One region of the Pseudarthrobacter sp. RHLT1-30-1 genome, then DNA from elsewhere that is predicted to be linked to it. Evidence: riboswitches for the same ligand, from Rfam matches in the RefSeq annotation. Region 1 holds a riboswitch; each other region holds the start of a gene.
What was found. Region 1 has a riboswitch for S-adenosylmethionine ahead of AC50YM_RS09170 (bifunctional o-acetylhomoserine/o-acetylserine sulfhydrylase). Riboswitches for the same ligand answer to the same signal wherever they lie in the genome.
Positions count from the first base shown of each region.

Region 2: it holds a riboswitch for S-adenosylmethionine, as region 1 does, so the genes downstream of both, AC50YM_RS00915 (cobalamin-independent methionine synthase II family protein) here and AC50YM_RS09170 (bifunctional o-acetylhomoserine/o-acetylserine sulfhydrylase) in region 1, are expected to answer to the same signal.
Region 3: it holds a riboswitch for S-adenosylmethionine, as region 1 does, so the genes downstream of both, AC50YM_RS05000 (ABC transporter substrate-binding protein) here and AC50YM_RS09170 (bifunctional o-acetylhomoserine/o-acetylserine sulfhydrylase) in region 1, are expected to answer to the same signal.
Region 4: it holds a riboswitch for S-adenosylmethionine, as region 1 does, so the genes downstream of both, AC50YM_RS02935 (aminotransferase class V-fold PLP-dependent enzyme) here and AC50YM_RS09170 (bifunctional o-acetylhomoserine/o-acetylserine sulfhydrylase) in region 1, are expected to answer to the same signal.

Region 1 covers NZ_JBWZCG010000010.1:18,612-22,801, reverse strand. The annotation lists gene metX (homoserine O-acetyltransferase MetX) at 1-871, opposite strand, end outside; SAM riboswitch class IV at 882-997, opposite strand; gene AC50YM_RS09170 (bifunctional o-acetylhomoserine/o-acetylserine sulfhydrylase) at 1,124-2,440, opposite strand; SAM riboswitch class IV at 2,504-2,619, opposite strand; gene AC50YM_RS09165 (VOC family protein) at 2,844-3,482, shown strand; gene AC50YM_RS09160 (CPBP family intramembrane glutamic endopeptidase) at 3,658-4,190, opposite strand, start outside.
Region 2 covers NZ_JBWZCG010000001.1:185,398-189,587, forward strand. The annotation lists gene AC50YM_RS00905 (hypothetical protein) at 1-111, opposite strand, end outside; gene AC50YM_RS00910 (adenylosuccinate synthase) at 458-1,747, opposite strand; SAM riboswitch class I at 2,028-2,129, shown strand; gene AC50YM_RS00915 (cobalamin-independent methionine synthase II family protein) at 2,140-3,348, shown strand; gene AC50YM_RS00920 (uracil-DNA glycosylase family protein) at 3,521-4,153, shown strand.
Region 3 covers NZ_JBWZCG010000004.1:83,551-87,740, reverse strand. The annotation lists gene AC50YM_RS05010 (DUF1206 domain-containing protein) at 1-834, shown strand, start outside; gene AC50YM_RS05005 (N-acetylglucosamine-6-phosphate deacetylase) at 843-2,102, shown strand; SAM riboswitch class I at 2,252-2,340, shown strand; gene AC50YM_RS05000 (ABC transporter substrate-binding protein) at 2,441-4,102, shown strand; gene AC50YM_RS04995 (ABC transporter permease) at 4,109-4,190, shown strand, end outside.
Region 4 covers NZ_JBWZCG010000002.1:106,500-110,689, reverse strand. The annotation lists gene AC50YM_RS02945 (Nramp family divalent metal transporter) at 1-61, opposite strand, end outside; gene AC50YM_RS02940 (class I SAM-dependent methyltransferase) at 223-981, opposite strand; gene AC50YM_RS02935 (aminotransferase class V-fold PLP-dependent enzyme) at 1,103-2,554, opposite strand; SAM riboswitch class IV at 2,589-2,702, opposite strand; gene hisN (histidinol-phosphatase) at 2,869-3,681, opposite strand; gene rsgA (ribosome small subunit-dependent GTPase A) at 3,783-4,190, opposite strand, start outside.

The DNA.
Region 1 (4,190 bases):
GGTGGTCCAGGTAGCTCTCGACCTGGTAGCGTCCCCGGCCGGCCAGGGACCCGGCTTCGAGCGGGGACTCGGAGTCCTGGGCGTTCCGGCCGAACCGCTCGTCCAGCTCTGCGGCGGAACGGTAGGTGATGTGCGCTATCCGCCGGGCGAGGGCCAGGCCCGCTTCCGGCTCCGGGCCGCCGTAGTAATCTCCGCCGTTGAAATTGGGATCCTGCCGGATCGCCAGCGTCTGCGCCTGCGCGAAGGCAATCTGTTCGGCGGTGCTGCTCGCCCCGACGGAAATCACGGCGCAGCGCTGGACCCGCTCCGGACAGCTGACCGCCCACTCCAGGGCCCGGGCCCCGCCCAGGGAACCACCGAGCACGGCGAACCAGCTGCGGATGCCCAGGGCGTCCGCCAGCCGTGCTTCGGCCGCCGTCGTGTCCCGGAGCGTGACGAGCGGGAACCGTGAGCCCCAGGGCTTTCCGTCGGGAGCCGTGGTGGAGGGCCCGGTGGAGCCGTAGCAGCCACCGAGGATGTTGATCGAGACGACGAAGTACTTGTCCGTGTCCACGGGAGCACCGGGGCCGGCGAGCTGCTCCCACCAGCCGGGCTCCTCGCTGTCGCCGCGCGTGACGTGGGTGTCCCCCGTGAGCGCGTGCTCGATCAAAACCGCGTTGGAGCGGTCCGCGTTGAGGGTCCCCCAGGTCTCGTAGCCGAGGGTGACGTCCGGCAGCCGGGCGCCGGATTCGAGTTCCAGGTCGCCGATCCGGAGGTGCCGGACGGTTCCGTCCGGGACCGCCGGGGCAGCGCCCTGGCCGGCCGGGGCGGGGGCGTGGGGTTGGGTGGTCGTGGTTACAGATGCACCCTGGCGGGTGGCGGCAATCGTCATTTGGGACCTCACTTCGCGCTTGCCCACCGTCAGCTGACCGGCGGGCCAGGTCTTCACCCGGGGCACCCCGCCGCAAATGGAGGGTTGCCGGCCAGCAAGCCGGGGCTGTCGCTGGCGCTCATGACCTTCCTTGAGTCTACGAAACGCGGCGGGCAGGTGGCGAAGATTGTGACGTCCGTGTGACTCCCCGCGTTGGACCGGCGCCCGGGCAGCCCAGGCTGTCCCAGACCTGGCGCCGGGCGCCGGTGCTGCTCAGGCGGTCTTGGCCGCGCGGAATCCGGCGTCGAGGTCGGCGAGGATGTCGTCGATGTGTTCCAGGCCTACGGAGAGCCGCACCAGGCCGGGGTTCACGCCGGCGATGGTCTGCTGTTCCGGGGAGAGCTGGCTGTGCGTGGTCGACGCCGGGTGGATGACCAGCGAGCGCACGTCGCCGATGTTGGCCACGTGCGAGTGCAGTTCGAGGGCGTCGACGAACCGCTTTCCGGCTTCGGCTCCGCCGGCGATGTTGAAGGCGACGACGGCGCCGGTCCCCTTGGGCCCGTATTTGCGGCCGCGCTCGTACCAGGGGCTGGAGGGCAGCCCCGCGTAGGCGACGGATTCGACGTCGTCCCTGGCTTCGAGCCATTCAGCCACCCTGATGGCGTTCGCGACGTGCCGCTCCACCCGCAGGCTCAGGGTTTCGATGCCCTGGGCGATGAGGAAGGCGTTGAACGGGGACACCGCCGAGCCGAGGTCGCGCAGCAGCTGGACGCGGGCCTTGAGGATGTAGGACAGGTTGGCGCCGAGGGCACCGTCCGCGCCGAGGTCCCGGGCGTAGACGAGGCCGTTGTAGGTGGGGTCGGGGGTGTTGAAGCCGGGGAAACGCTCCGGGTCCTTGCCGAAATCGAAGTTGCCGGAATCCACGATCACTCCCGCGATCGCGGCGCCGTGGCCGCCGAGGTACTTCGTGGCGGAGTGCACCACGATGTCCGCACCCCACTCGATCGGCCGGATCAGGTACGGGGTGGAGAGCGTGTTGTCCACGATCAGCGGGACACCGGCCTCGTGCGCCACCTGTGAGATGCCTTCGATGTCCAGCACGTCCTGGCGCGGGTTGGAGACGACTTCGCCAAAGAACAGCTTGGTGTTCGGCTGCACGGCGTCGCGCCACTGGGCTAGGTTGTCGGGGTCCTCCACGAAGGTGACAGAGATGCCGAACTTTTTCAGCGTATGCGCCAGCAGGTTGTAGGTGCCGCCGTAGAGGCTGGGGCTCGCCACCACATGATCCCCGACCTCGGCGACGTTGAGGATCGCGAAGGTTTCCGCGGCCTGGCCGGAGCTCAGCAGCAGTGCCGCGAGCCCGCCTTCCAGGCTGGCCACCCGCTGTTCCACCGCGTCCTGGGTGGGGTTGCCGATCCGGGTGTAGATGGGGGCAAGTTCGGCCAGGGCGAAGCGGTTGGCGGCGCTCTCGGCGCTGGGGAAGACGAACGACGTCGTCTGGTAGATCGGCAGCGAGCGGGCGCCGGTGGCGCTGTCCGGCTCCTGGCCGGCATGGATCTGGCGGGTTTCGAAGGACCAGGCGTTCGACATCGGGACACTCCTCAAGGGACTGGGCACAGGCATTCCGGAGCCTCTTGGCCCGGGTCAGCACTGGCGCCGCGCTTGCCTTCCGGCGGGCGCCGGACGGCCAGGTCTTCACCCGGGGCACCCCACCGCGATACGAGGGTTGCCGGCCAGCAAGCCGGGGCTCTGTGCTGGCACTCATGACCTGCCCTCAGTCTAGGAAGCGGTGACGGGTCGTGAATAGCTTTGTGACGAAGATGAAGCTGGATGCGCGGCGGGGGCTGTCAGTCGCGTTGGAGCGCCACTGACACCCCATTGACGCCCTATTGACAAGGAGGAACAGCCGTGAGCGCACCCCGGAATTTAGGATCCCATCCCGGTAAGGGCACCCTAAGCTGAGAGCCGCATCACAAAGTGCCAAGATGATGGCATGCGCATGGATCACGTCTCTTACGCCTGTGAACAAGATGGCCTCGCTGCCACCACCGAACGAATTGCGTCTGCCCTCGGCGTTGAAGCCGTGAAGGGCGGAGTACACCCCAGATTCGGGACCCGCAACATGATTATCCCGCTCGCGGGACACAAATATCTCGAGGTTGTGGAGGTGCTGAACCACCCGGCCTCGGACAAGGCTCCCTTCGGGCAGGCCGTCCGTGCCCGCTCCGAAGCCGGCGGCGGCTGGATGGGCTGGTGCGTCGAAGTTGACGACCTGGCCCCGTTCGAGGAACGGCTCGGCCGCGCCGCCGTCAACGGCAACCGCAAGTTCCCCGACGGCCGCGAACTGGTCTGGAAGCAGATCGGCATCCTGGGGCTCATCGCCGATCCGCAGGTTCCGTACATGCTCAAGTGGGAAGGCGATCCGGAACTCCACCCGTCTAAGGCCTACGAGAGCAACGTCAAGATGTCCGCCCTCACGATCGCCGGTTCGGCAGAGCGGGTCACCGAATGGCTCGGTGTGCCGGTCGAAAAGCCCCTCGAAGACGTGGCCGTCCACTGGCTCGCTCCCCGCGGCACCCCCGGTATCCTGTCCGTCACATTCGAGACCGCCACCGGGGCCGTCACCATCTAGCGTTTCACCGCCCAACACTTCGGCCGCCATCAGCGGGTGCCAATGACGTCACCCACCGATGGCGGCCGATACTTTTTAATACCGGCAACCTAATACCGGCAACGCGGAGTCACTTCGCGCCCGTCCGAAGGCTCCGGATGGGCCGGAGGTGACTCCGCGTTGATTGGGTGCAGACTCAGCCCAGGCCGATGGCCTTGCCGAAGAGGCTGAAGCCGACGAACGCCACGATGTCCAGCACGGCGTGGGCGATCACCAGCGGCATCAGCCGCCGGGTCCTCGTGTAGATGAGCGCGAAGATGACGCCCATGATGGCGTTGCCGATGAACGGGCCGAAGCCCTGGTAGAGGTGGTAGCTGCCGCGCAGCATGGAACTGGTGAAGACCGCCAGCGGCACACCCCAGCCGAACTTGCCGAGCCGGTCCAGCAGGTAGCCCACCACGATCACCTCCTCCACGATCCCGTGCCGGACTGCGGAGAGGATCAGCACCGGCACCGTCCACCAGTACGCGTCCAGCGCGCTGGGGATGATCGCCGTCGTGATGCCGAGAGCCCGGCCGGCAGCGTAGAGGCCGAGGGAGGGGATGCCGATCAGCGCCGCCAGGCCGAAGCCCTGCAGCAGGTCCCTGCCGGGGCGGGCAAAACTGAGGCCCAGGGTCCGGAACGCCGTGACGCCCCGGCCACCGCCGCCGGACAGTCCGGCCGGCCGGT
Region 2 (4,190 bases), on a different contig from region 1:
CTGGGTGCTCGAAACCTGGGCCGCGTTGGCCAGGCCGACACCGGAGAAGCCTCCGACAACGATAATGGCGGCGCTGACAGCAATCTTGGTGGTCTTGCTAACACTCTGCATAAGAAACGTACATCCTTTGTTTTTTGGGTGTAGCCGGCTGAAGCCGCGTGGGGGCAGTCAACAGCCCGCGCTATCTTTCGAAGGCCGGCCGGCGCCGCACGGGGCGGGCCGGCCTGCACTTACATGGAAGGCCGGCCGGATTCCTGGTGGGGGGGTCCATCATCCGGCGGCGCTTACAAAGGAGTAATCGCCCGGCGGCCCCGAAAGGTTACGCACCATCCGGAACTTTCTCCGGGGGCTGCCCGGCGGAGCGGTAACACCGGCTTTAACGGCGACGGCGGCGGGCCACCCTTTCAGGTGACCCGCCGCCGTCGGGCGCCGGAATGAGCGTCCGCCGCGGGCAGTACTAGTCGTTGATCAGGTCGTTGATCACGATGGTCTGGTCGCGGTCCGGGCCAACGCCGATCGCGGAGAAGCGCGTGCCGGAAAGCTTCTCGAGCGCCAGCACGTAGTTCCTGGCGTTCTCCGGGAGGTCGTCCAGGGTGCGGGCACCGGTGATGTCCTCGGTCCAGCCCTCGAAAAGCTCGAAGATCGGTTTGGCGTGGTGGAACTCGGTCTGCGTCATCGGCATTTCGTCGTGCCGGACGCCGTCGACGTCGTAGGCCACGCAGACCGGGATCTGTTCGATGCCGGTGAGCACGTCCAGCTTGGTGACGAAGTAGTCCGTGAAGCCGTTGACCCGCGAGGCGTGCCGCGCCAGCACGGCGTCGTACCAGCCGCAGCGGCGCGGCCGGCCGGTGTTGACGCCGAACTCGCCGCCGGTCTTCTGCAGGTACATGCCCATCTCGTCGAAGAGTTCCGTGGGGAACGGGCCGGCGCCGACACGGGTGGTGTACGCCTTGATGATGCCGATGGACCGCGAGATCCGGGTGGGGCCGATGCCGGAGCCTACCGAGGCGCCGCCGGCGGTCGGGTTGGAGGAGGTCACGAACGGGTAGGTGCCGTGGTCGACGTCCAGGAACGTGGCCTGGCCGCCCTCCATGAGGACCACCTTGCCCTCGTCCAGGGCGGTGTTCAGGACATAGGTGCTGTCGATGACCAGCGGGCGGAGGCGTTCGGCGAAGGACAGGAAGTAGTCCACGATCTCGTCCACCTCGATGTCGCGGCGGTTGTAGACCTTGACCAGCAGTTCGTTTTTCTGCCGCAGCGATCCTTCGACCTTCTGGCGCAGGATCGACGCGTCGAAAACGTCCTGGACGCGGATGCCGAGGCGGGCCACCTTGTCCATGTAGGCCGGGCCGATACCGCGGCCGGTCGTGCCGATGGCGCGGCTGCCGAGGAACCGCTCGGTGACCTTGTCCAGGACCTGGTGGTAGGGCGCCACGAGGTGGGCGTTGGCGGAGATACGCAGCCTGGAGGTGTCCGCACCGCGGGCTTCCAGTCCGTCGATCTCCTGGAACAGCGCCTCGAGGTTCACCACGCAGCCGTTGCCGATGATCGGAATGGCGTTGGGGCTCAGGATGCCGGCCGGAAGGAGCTTGAGCTCATACTTCTCACCGCCTACGACGACGGTGTGCCCGGCATTGTTGCCACCATTGGGCTTGACGACGTAGTCGACTCGGCCACCAAGCAGGTCAGTGGCTTTACCTTTGCCTTCGTCGCCCCATTGGGCTCCGACGATCACGATTGCTGGCATGGGATCCTCCCCCATTCGTTCGGGCCGGGTTCCGGATTCACCAGGGTGATCCGGAGCTGGGCGCCGTTCATGAGAATGCCCCGAATCTACCGCTGTGCTCTTACCATCAACGCCAGAGTCCGGGGCTCTTACCACCCAAGTTTAGCCGATAGCCGTGGCGGCCACCCATTTGGCCATCCAATGGACTTTGCGGGCCGTTGCGGTAATGACCCGGTGTCCGGCCAGCGAAACTTCGGCGCGCGGACTTGCGCGGGTCTCCGTGGTGGAATTTAGTAAGAGTTGACCATCCCGAGCGGCCGAGGGACCTGGACCATTGACGCCGCAGCAACCTGCGGACACTCCCCTGTGACGGCAACGGTGCTACCGCCAGGACCGATGCAAAGGAACCACTCATGCAGCAGAACACCGACCATATCCGCGCCACCCACGCCGGCTCCTTGCCCCGCACCGCCGAGCTGATCGCGGCGAACGAGGCCAAGGAAGTGGACGGCATCAGCCCCGAATTCCTGGACCTGCTGGAAACCTCCGTGGTGGACATCGTGCAGCGCCAGAAAGACCTCGGCCTCGAGATCGCCAACGACGGCGAATACGGGCACACCATGTCCAACTCGGTGGACTATGGAGCGTGGTGGAACTACTCCTTCAGCCGGCTCGGCGGGCTTGAGCCCACGGAGGTGGACCGCTGGAAAGACGCCGCGGTACACCGCTCCACCCCCGGGAACATCGTCCTGACCACGTTCCCGGACCGGCGCGACCGGCAGAAGTTCGACGACGCCTACACCGATCCGTCCTCCGGGATCCTGGCGCACCGCAAGAGTGTCACGCAACCGAAGATCGCCGGCCCGCTGACCTACACCGGCCACGCCCTCGTGGGCTCGGACATCGCCGACCTGAAGACGGGCCTGGCCGCGGCGGGCCTGTCCGAGGGCTTCGTCGCTTCCCTGTCCCCCGGCTCCTGCGCCCGCGTGGCCAACGAGTACTACAAGACGGACGAGGAACTCCTCTACGCCTGCGCCGACGCCATGCGCGAGGAGTACAAGGCCATCATCGACGCCGGGCTCACGGTCCAGCTCGACGATCCCTCGCTGGCCGAGAGCTGGGACCAGATCAACCCGGAACCGGCCCTGGCCGACTACCTCAAGTTCATCCAGCTACGGGTCGAGGCCACCAACTGGGCCCTGCGCGACCTTCCGCAGGACCAGATCCGGCTGCACGTCTGCTGGGGCTCCTGGCACGGCCCGCACACCACGGATATCCCCTTCGCGGACATCATCGACTCGGTGCTGCAGGTCAATGCTGGCGGCTACTCCTTCGAGGCCGCCAACGTCCGCCACGAGCACGAATGGCGGGTCTGGGAGGAGACCAGGCTCCCGGACGGAAAAGTCATCATCCCCGGCGTCGTCTCCCACGCCACCAACGTCGTTGAACACCCGGACCTCGTGGCTGACCGGCTCGTCCGCTTCGCCCAATTGGTGGGCCGGGAAAATGTGATTGCCTCCACAGACTGCGGTCTCGGCGGCCGGGTGCACCCCCAAATTGCCTTTGCCAAGCTGGAATCCTTGGGGGAAGGCGCCCGCCGCGCCTCGGCGCGGCTCTGGTAGCAGTCCCTCGCGCGGGAACGGCATTTCGTGGGACTTGATAGACTAGTAAGGATCGACCAGGAATCGGTCCACACCACATTTTCAAACCACACCGTACATTACGTACCCGGTGCTTGGCGTGCCCACGTACGGTCTGGCAGCTTCACCAAACCCGCAGGAGACTCAGCAATATATGACAGCCTTGGCCACTGAAAATTCCCGCGAACAGCTTCTGAGCCGCCGCTATGAACCTAGCGTCGCAGCCGTCAACGAGCTGTGCGACACGCTGCAGGCAACCAAAGCTGGCATGAATGTCCCCTACGTGGATCCGATGCACGACATCGATGAGTGCCGCATCATCAGCCTCTTCTCCAACATCGGGACCGAGGATGAGTCAGGCTTCATCACTGCCGGGGACGAGGAAGCCGCCACCCGCCTGCTCGGCGTCCACTGGAAGCTGGGCCTGCGCCCCGAGTACGTTATGCCGTGGAACGTTCACCCCTGGTACGTCCCGGGCGAGCCGAACGGCAAGTTCACGCCCGACCAGATTTCCGCGGGCCTGAAGCCGCTGCTGAAGTTCCTCGCCGTGGTGCCCCGCGCCTCAGTGATCGTGGCTCACGGCACCGAGGCCAACCGCCTCGCGAACCTGCTCCTCAAGACCGAGGTGCCGATGATCTGGCGCCGCGGCCTTAAGACCTACAAGGTCCGCTCGCTCAGCGGCCGCGCCTTCGCCGGCACCCCTGCCCGCCAGGAGCAGTACCTCGACGAGATGGGCACCGTCTACGCGGACGCGATGGCCCGCACCGGTCTGGCCAAGACCAGCTAGTCTCTACCCGCACCGACGACGGCGGGCGCCCACCTTC
Region 3 (4,190 bases), on a different contig from region 1:
GTCGAGGAACCCGCCATCAAAAGAGAACTGAAGGACGCCGCGGACGCGGCCGAAAGCGTCACGAATTCCCGCGCACTGGAGCTGGTGGCCCGTGCCGGTTTTGCGGTCAGCGGCATCCTGCACTTCCTGATCGGACTCGTCGCGATCCGGCTGGCCATGGGTGGCGAAGGCGAGGCCGACGTCAGTGGCGCCGTGGAGCAACTCGCCGCGCAGCCGGCAGGGCCGTTGCTGCTCTGGAGTTCCTTCGTAGCCTGCGTGGCCCTTGCGATCTGGCAGGCCAGCGATGCGATCTTCGATTTTGAACACCTGCCGGCGAAGAAAAAGCTGGGGAAAAAGGCCAAAGCCGCCCTCCAGGCGGTGGTCTACGCCGGACTCGCCCTCACCCTGTTCTCTTTCGCCAACGGCGCCGGGAAGGAACACACCAGCTCCACCAGCGACCTCACGGCGTCCATCCTGAAAGCCCCGGGCGGCTACGCGCTGCTGCTCGTCGTCGGCGCGGGCGTGGCCATCGCCGGCATCATCTACGCCATCCGGGGCTTCCGGCAGTCCTTCACCAAATACCTCCGGCTCCCCGCCTCGCCGCGGGCACGCTCGGCGGTGACCATCCTCGGCGTCGTCGGATACGCCGCGAAAGGCATCGTCCTGCTGCTGGTGGGGCTGCTGGTCATCATCGCCACGGTGACGGCCCACCCTGAGGAGTCCACCGGGCTCGACGGCGGCCTGAAGGCCCTTCGCGACCAGCCGTTCGGCCTGTACATCCTGGCAGCCGTCGGCGTCGGCCTGATCTTCTACGGCATCTTTATGATGGTGCGGGCCAAACTCGCCAAGATGTAAGGCCGGACATGCCCAGCCCGGACATCCGCGGCCCCGGCCCGGGTTCCTCGTTCGTCCTGACCGGAACACTGATCACCGACGGCGCCGCCACCGCTGATTCCGTCGTGGCGGTGGCCGGCGGCGGGATCTCCTATGCCGGGCCGCGGAGCGGCTTCGACGCCGCGGGCTTCGACGCCGGCGTCCGCGCCGCGGGCTTCGGCCACGTGGCGGAGATCGACCTTCCGGCGGGCAGTTCGATCCTTCCCGGGCTCGTTGACCTGCACTGCCATGGTGCAGCCGGCGGCGATTTTCCCACCGGTGACAACACGGCGTGCCGCGCGGCCGTCGAATTTCTGCACCGCAACGGAACCACAACGCTGCTGGCCAGCCTCGTGACCGCGCCGGCGGAGGAGCTCCTCCGGGGAATGGGGGTGCTGCGGCCGCTCGCCGACGAGGGCCTCATCGCCGGCATCCACGCCGAAGGCCCGTTCCTCGCCCGCGCCCGCTGCGGGGCGCAGGACCCGGCGTGGCTTCGGGACCCGGACCCTGAGCTGCTGCGCCGGCTGCTGCACGCGGCCGGCGGCACGCTCACGACCATGACGTATGCCCCCGAACTGCCCGGAGCCGCCGGGCTGGTCAGCCTGCTCGCCGGGAACGGTGTGACACCTTCCCTGGGCCACACCGACGCCGATGCCCAGACCGCCGCAAACTCGCTGGCCGCCGCGGCGGAAGCCCTGCGGGGAACGGGCCGGCGGCCGACGGTGACGCACCTGTTCAACGGGATGCCGCCGCTCCACCACCGGAGCCCCGGTCCCGTGGCAGCATGCCTGCGCCTCGCGGCCGCCGGCACCGTGGCGGTGGAACTCATCGGCGACGGCGTCCATCTGGACGCCGAGACCGTCCGGATGGTGTTCGGGCTGGTCGGCGCCGGCAACGTCGCCCTGGTCACCGATTCCATGGCGGCGACCGGCCTGCCCGACGGCGACTACGAACTCGGCCGCTCCCCCGTGGTGGTGCGCGACGGCGTGGCGGCCCTGAAGAGCAGCGGTGCCCTCGCCGGCGGCACTGCCACGCTGCTCGACGTCGTCCGCCGGACCATCGCCGCCGGCGTCGCACCCGCAGACGCCGTCAAAGCCGCGACCCTGGTTCCGGCCGGGATCCTGGGTCTTGGAACCGAGATCGGGAGCCTGCGGCCGGGCAGGCGCGCCGACGTCGTGGCGGTGGACCACGACTTCCGGCTCGTCGTGGTCCTGCGCGGCGGACACGCCCTGACGCGGCCACAGTCATGACGCCCCCGGGCGCGAAACTGGGGCGTTTGTGATCGTTTGTTTCAGAACGTGTCGTCATTATTGGAAAATCGAAGATTCTGCAGGAAAGTAGGTGTTGCCGCCAGCCGAAACGGTTGCCGCAACGAAAAAAGTCCTTCTGAACGAATTACCAACCATCCAGATCGGCTGAGAGACCTGGCTCGATGACGCCGTAGCAACCACCCTTCGGGCACGGTGCTAATGCCAGGACCGATGGATATTGCCACGATCCCAAGTACCTCCGACCTGCGCCTTTGCGGTGGCTGGCGGGTGGGGCCTGTGATTCTGGAGTTCCTCGGTCATGACCGAGAGGATCCCCGATGGATACCAATAGATCACGCACGGCCACGACGAACGCGAAGGCCAAACGCCGCCCGCTGCGCTTGCTGACCCTGATGGGGGCGGCGGCCCTGGCCCTGAGCGCCTGCGGCGCCAACCCGGCCGGCGCCGCGGCATCGCAGACCCAGGATGGAACCCCGGTGCAGGGCGGGACGTTCGTCTTCGCCGAGGTCACCCCGATCAATAACTTCCAGACCCAGGCGGCGCGCTTTTACGAGAAGGCGAACGTCCTGAACAGCGTGCTGGACCGGCTGACCTATTTCGATGCCATTAAGGGCGAGCTCGTCCCCTGGATCGCCAGCAAGTTCACCGCAAGTGAGGATCAGACCAAGTTCACCTTCACGATCCGCCCGGGCGTGAGCTTTAGCGACGGGACACCGCTGGACGCCAAAGCGGTCCAGGCAAACTTCGAGGCGCTGGGGAAGGGTATCGAGGGCGCGAAGATCCAGCCGAACGTTGATTTCTCCGCCTACAAGTCCTCGCAGGTCATCGGCGAGGACCAGGTGGAAGTAACCCTGTCCTCCCCCGACGCCAACTTCCTGCGCGCCACGTCCTCCGTCACCGCAGGACTCGTGTCGGCAAAGACCCTCACCCTCGATAACGCCGGCCAGTCGGCCATCGCGAAAATCTCCGGATCGGGCCCCTTCACCTTCGAATCAGAGAAGGCCGATGAGGAAATCGTCCTGGCAAAGCGTTCCGACTACGCCTGGGCTCCGGAGGGTGCTGCCAACCAGGGCGCCGCCTACCTGGACAAGGTCGTCGTGAAGTACCTGCCGGAGGTGGCACACCGTGCGGGTGCCGTGCAGACCGGCCAGGTTGATCTGGTCCGCGGACTGCAGCCGGCCGACGAGACTGCCCTTGCCGGCAGCGGCAACCAGGTCCTGCCGGCCAAGGGCATTGACTTGACGGCAAACATGGCGGCAGTGCGGGTCGGCAGCGGCAAGCTGGCGGACGCGAAGGTCCGCCAGGCGCTGCAGTTTGGGATCGACCGGCCGACACTCAAGGACACGGTGCTCTCCGACAGCTACGAGCTCGCCGGTTCCATCCTGAACCGTGAAGCGCCTGACTTCGTTGATCTCTCCGCCGATCTGGCCTACAACCCGGAGAAGTCCAAGAGCCTGCTGGAGGAAGCCGGATGGGCAGTCGGCTCCGACGGCATCCGCGCCAAGGACGGCCAGAAGCTTGAGGTCACCGTCACGTCATCAAACAACTCCGTGGTCATCAAGCCCGCTTTCGAACTGATCGAGCAGCAGTGGCGCGAGATCGGCGTGAAGCTGGTCAACCGGGCCGCGGACAACGCCTTCCTGGCGACTGCCATGAAGGATCCCAACGTGGAATTCTTCGGGACCCGGCAGTTTGCCTACGGCGGCCTGGGGCCAGTCTTCGGCCCGGTCACCAACACGCAGACGTTGAACGCGGACCAGCAGCTCAATGGACTCTTCGCCACGGAACGCGCCGCCACCACCGCCGCCGCGCACAAGCAGTCCGTCGCCGACGAGCAGCGCGCGCTGGTGGTCGACCAGGCGTTGGCCCTCGTGCTCTGGGACGAGGTCCAGGTCTACGGCGCCAATGCGAAGTCGCATGTCGAATTCACCTCCGGCACCGCACCGATCTTCCAGGGCGCCTGGAAGACCGGCAAGTAGATGGTCATGGGCCTCTACTTTGCGCGGCGCCTCGGACAGGCACTGCTTGTCATCTGGCTGGCGTACACGCTCGTTTTCCTGGCAATCC
Region 4 (4,190 bases), on a different contig from region 1:
CGGGTTTATGCCGGGCCGGCGCTGCCGGGGCCTGCGGTTGGTGTCCTGATACGTCCAGCACGGTGTGCTTCCTGGGTAGGGGCGTCGACGTCGACGCACCGGTGGCGGTGGCTTGGTGCCGGCACCGGAGGTTTGCAAGTGCCTACCTATAATTATTAGGCATACCGAAACCCTAGGCCAGAGTGCCGTCCGGGGCAATGTCCGCTCAGGGGTGCGGCGGTCTTAGGCCCGGACGGCGCGCCAGCTCTGCGTCAGGTAGGGGAGCGGGATGACGTCTTCGGGGTGGTGGCCCAGATGCTCGTGCAGGTACCAGTCGAGATTGCCGAGCACCTTGGCGCGGGTCGCCTCGCCGGCCGCCAGGTAATAGCTGCGGGACTTCGCCAGTTCCAGGATGTCTCCGGTGCGCACCGGATCCTCCCAGCGGGTGAGGTGGCTTTCCAGGCCGGTGAACTCCGGACCCAGCGGCGGCCTGAAATGCGGTTTGTGCACGTCGCCGGCATGCATGATGCGCGTCAGCCGGTGCACCCACGGCACGGACGTGTCCAGCTGGTTCCAGATCAGCCCCAGGACACCGCCGGGGCGCAGGATCCTGGCGGACTCGGCGCTGGCCAGCAGGGGATCGCACCAGTGCCAGGCCTGGGCGACGGTGACGACGTCGAAGGCCGCGGCGGCCAGCCCGCTGATCTCGGCGGTGCCCTCGACGGCGGTGACGCCCGGGAGAGCCCGGCGCAGCTGCGCCAGCATGTCGGCGGACGGGTCCACTGCCGCGGTGTGCAGGCCGCGTTCGAGCAGCAGCGCGGTGAATTTCCCGGTTCCGGCGCCCAGATCCGCGGCGTCCTTCGCGCCCGCGGGGATCAGCCAGTCGGCTGAATCGGCGGGGTAGCCGGGGCGGACGCGTTCGTAGTGTTCGCCGCCGTCCTGGAAGCTCTGGCCAAGCTCCAGGCGGCGCTCCTGATACAGCTTGGGTCCGCCGCGTGCCACGTGCGATCTCCTTCGGCAGGTCTGGATGGGTACCTTTCGAATTTACCGCACGCGGCAGGGTCGGTGCTCGGCGGCTTCCGTCCACTGGGCGGCTGTGCCGTGCTGTTAGTCCGCCGTGCTGTTACTCCAGGGTGCAGGGGGCCGCGCCGGCGGTTCCCGGTGTGTTGGGTGCCCAGTGCGGGTAGCTGCGGGTGTCGTTGGACGGCACCCACCTGCCGGCGTCCACCACGTAGTCCGATCCGAGGCCGGTCTGGCGCAGTTCCCGGATCCCGGCGAGCAGCCGCTCGGCGTCCTCCAGCCGCGACCCCAGCCCGAAGCTGGCCCGCAGCGAGCCGGCCGGCAGCCCGAGCCGCCGGAGCAGGGGATGCGCGCAGAACCGTCCGTCCCGCAGCCCGATACCGTGCTCGGCCGACAGATATGCCGCCACCAGGCCCGCATCGTAGCCTTCGAGCGAGAAGTTGACGACGCCGATCGTGCCGGTGCCTGCCCCGGGGCCGGCGGGTGCCTCGAAGGAGGCGCTGTCCGAGAAGATCTGGTGGACTTTGACGCCGTCGATCCGGCTGAGGCCCTCGACAAGGAAGGACCGGATGGCGTTCTCGTGCGCGTGCCACTGTTCCACGTCCAGGTCGGCGATCACCTGGGTGGCCCGGGCCAGGGTGGCTGCGCCGAGGACATTCGGTGAGCCGCCTTCGTGCCGGGCCGGACCGGTGGTCCAGCTGACGGCGTCGACCCGGGCATCCTGGACCGCTCCGCCGCCGGCCAGGTGCGGTGTGCCGGCGTCGAGCCAGTCGGGACGGCCGATCAGCACACCGGCGCCGAACGGTGCGTAGAGCTTGTGCCCGGAGAAGGCGAGATAGTCGACGTCGTCCGCGGCGATGTCGATCCGCCGGTGCGGGGCCAGCTGCGCGGCGTCGACGACGATCCGGGCGCCGTACTCGTGCGCCAGGGCGGCCAGGGCGCGGACCGGGAGGATCTCTCCGGTGACGTTGGAGGCTCCGGTGACGGCGAGCAGGCTGACGCCGCCGTAGGCGAGTTCGCCGCGAAGCAGTTCCAGGGTGGCGGCGAGCGTGGGGGCGGCAATGACGCTGCGGTGCGGCACGCTCTGCCACGGCAGCAGGTTGGCGTGGTGTTCGATGTCGAGATAGAGCACCTCGCCGGTGTGGACGCCGTCCACGACGGGCAGGCAGCCGGCCAGCAGGTTCAGTGAATCAGTGGTGTTCCGGGTAAAAATCACCGAATCGTCCGGACGGCCGCCCACGAATTCCCGGACAATCGTGCGGGCGTTCTCGTAGACCGAGGTGCTGATCTGGGAGGCATAGCCGGCGCCGCGGTGGACGCTGGCGTAGTACGGCAGGATCTCGTTGAGATAGGCGGAGACCACGGACAGGGCCGGCGCCGAGGCGCCGTAGTCAAGGTTGGCGTAGCGTACGGTGCCGCCCTGAATGAGCGGTGCCTCGATCTCGGCGCCGGTCACCGCGGCCAGCGGCCGGCGGGCGAGGGCGAGGCGCGGATCGGGCTGGGCCTGGCCCGCGCCGGGCTGGAGTTCAGTGGAAGAAAACGTGGCAGTCGACATGGGACCTCGCTCGAAAAGGACCCCACATACCGGGGATCCGCGCTTGCCGGGTCCATTCCGGACCGGCCAGGTCGTCACCCGGGGCACCCCACCGCGAATGGAGGGTTGCCGGCCAGCAAACCGGGGTTTAGCGCTGGCACTCGTGACCTGCATCGAGCCTAGGACATCTGCGCGGAAGCGGAAAAGGGGGCGCTCTTATGTGAAGCGCTTTGTTACGGAACGCGCCGGGAGGCCCGGTGGAGGACGGCGGCGGAATGGCGCACAGCGGGCCAGACCGGGTTGGTCTGCAACGGGTCGTCCTGCAGCAGGTCGTCCTACAGGAGGTCGTCCAGCCCCGGGTTGAGGCGTTTGAGGACCTCCGAGTGCAGGATGGAGTTGGTGGCCAGGGCGTTGCCGCCGAAGGGTCCGTCTTCGCCTTCGAGCGAGGTGAAGCGTCCGCCGGCCTCCGTCACGATCGGGACCAGGGCGGCCATATCGTAAAGGTTCAGTTCGGGCTCGCAGGCGATATCGACGGCGCCTTCGGCCACCAGGCAGTAGGACCAGAAGTCGCCGTAGGCCCGGGTGCGCCAGACCTCCTCGGTGAGGCCGAGGAACTCATCGAGGTTGCCGCGCTGCTTCCACCCGCCCAGGCTGGAGTAGGACAGCGACGCGTCCGAGAGGTTCGAGACATTGGAGACCTTCAGCCGGGTGGCGGCCGCCAGCGACCGGCCCATATAGGCTCCGGCCCCCTTGGCGGCCCACCAGCGTTTGCCCAGTGCCGGGGCGCTTACGACGCCGACGACCGGCTCGCCCTCGTCGACGAGTGCGATCAGTGTGGCCCAGACGGGGACGCCGCGGACGAAGTTCTTGGTCCCGTCGATCGGGTCGATGATCCAGCGCCGGGAGCCGTGGCCGGAACTGCCGAACTCCTCGCCGAGGACGGCGTCGCGCGGCCGGGACCGGGACAGCTGGCCGCGGATGGCCTCCTCGACGGACTTGTCGGCATCCGTCACCGGTGTGAGGTCCGGCTTGGTCTCCACGCGAAGGTCGAGCGCCTTGAAGCGGCTCATGGTCTGGGAATCTACGGAATCTGCCAGTACATGGGCAAGGCGCAGGTCATCGTTGTAGCTCGAAGCGGGTTGACTCATGGTTCCAAACTACCGCCAAAGCGGACGGCGCGGCGGGAGGCCGCGTTGCTGCGCCGCCGGGGGCGGCCCGCGCCCGTCCACGCTGGGCCCGGAACGCACCGTCAGGAGACGGTGCCGAGTTCCTTGACGTCCTGGGCTTCCATCCGCGGGTCGGTCCCCAGCAGCCGGCGGAGCGAGCCGAGCCGGGCCGGGCCGGATTCGCCCGCATGGCCGGCCGCCACCCAGGCGTCCACGCCGCAGTTGACGGCGCTGGAATCGTGCTTGCAGCCCCGCTCGCAGTCGTCGGTTCCGGGCTCAAGGTCCGGAAACGAGCGCAGGATCCGGTCGGGGTCCACATGGGCCAGGCCAAACGAGCGGATGCCGGGCGTGTCGATGATCCAGCTGCCGACGGGCGCATCGTTGACCTTCAGGGCCAGCGCCGAGGAGGAGGTGTGGCGGCCGCGACCGGTGACGGCGTTGACGCCGCCGGTGGCGCGCTCGGCGCCGGTCAGCGCGTTCACCATGGTGGA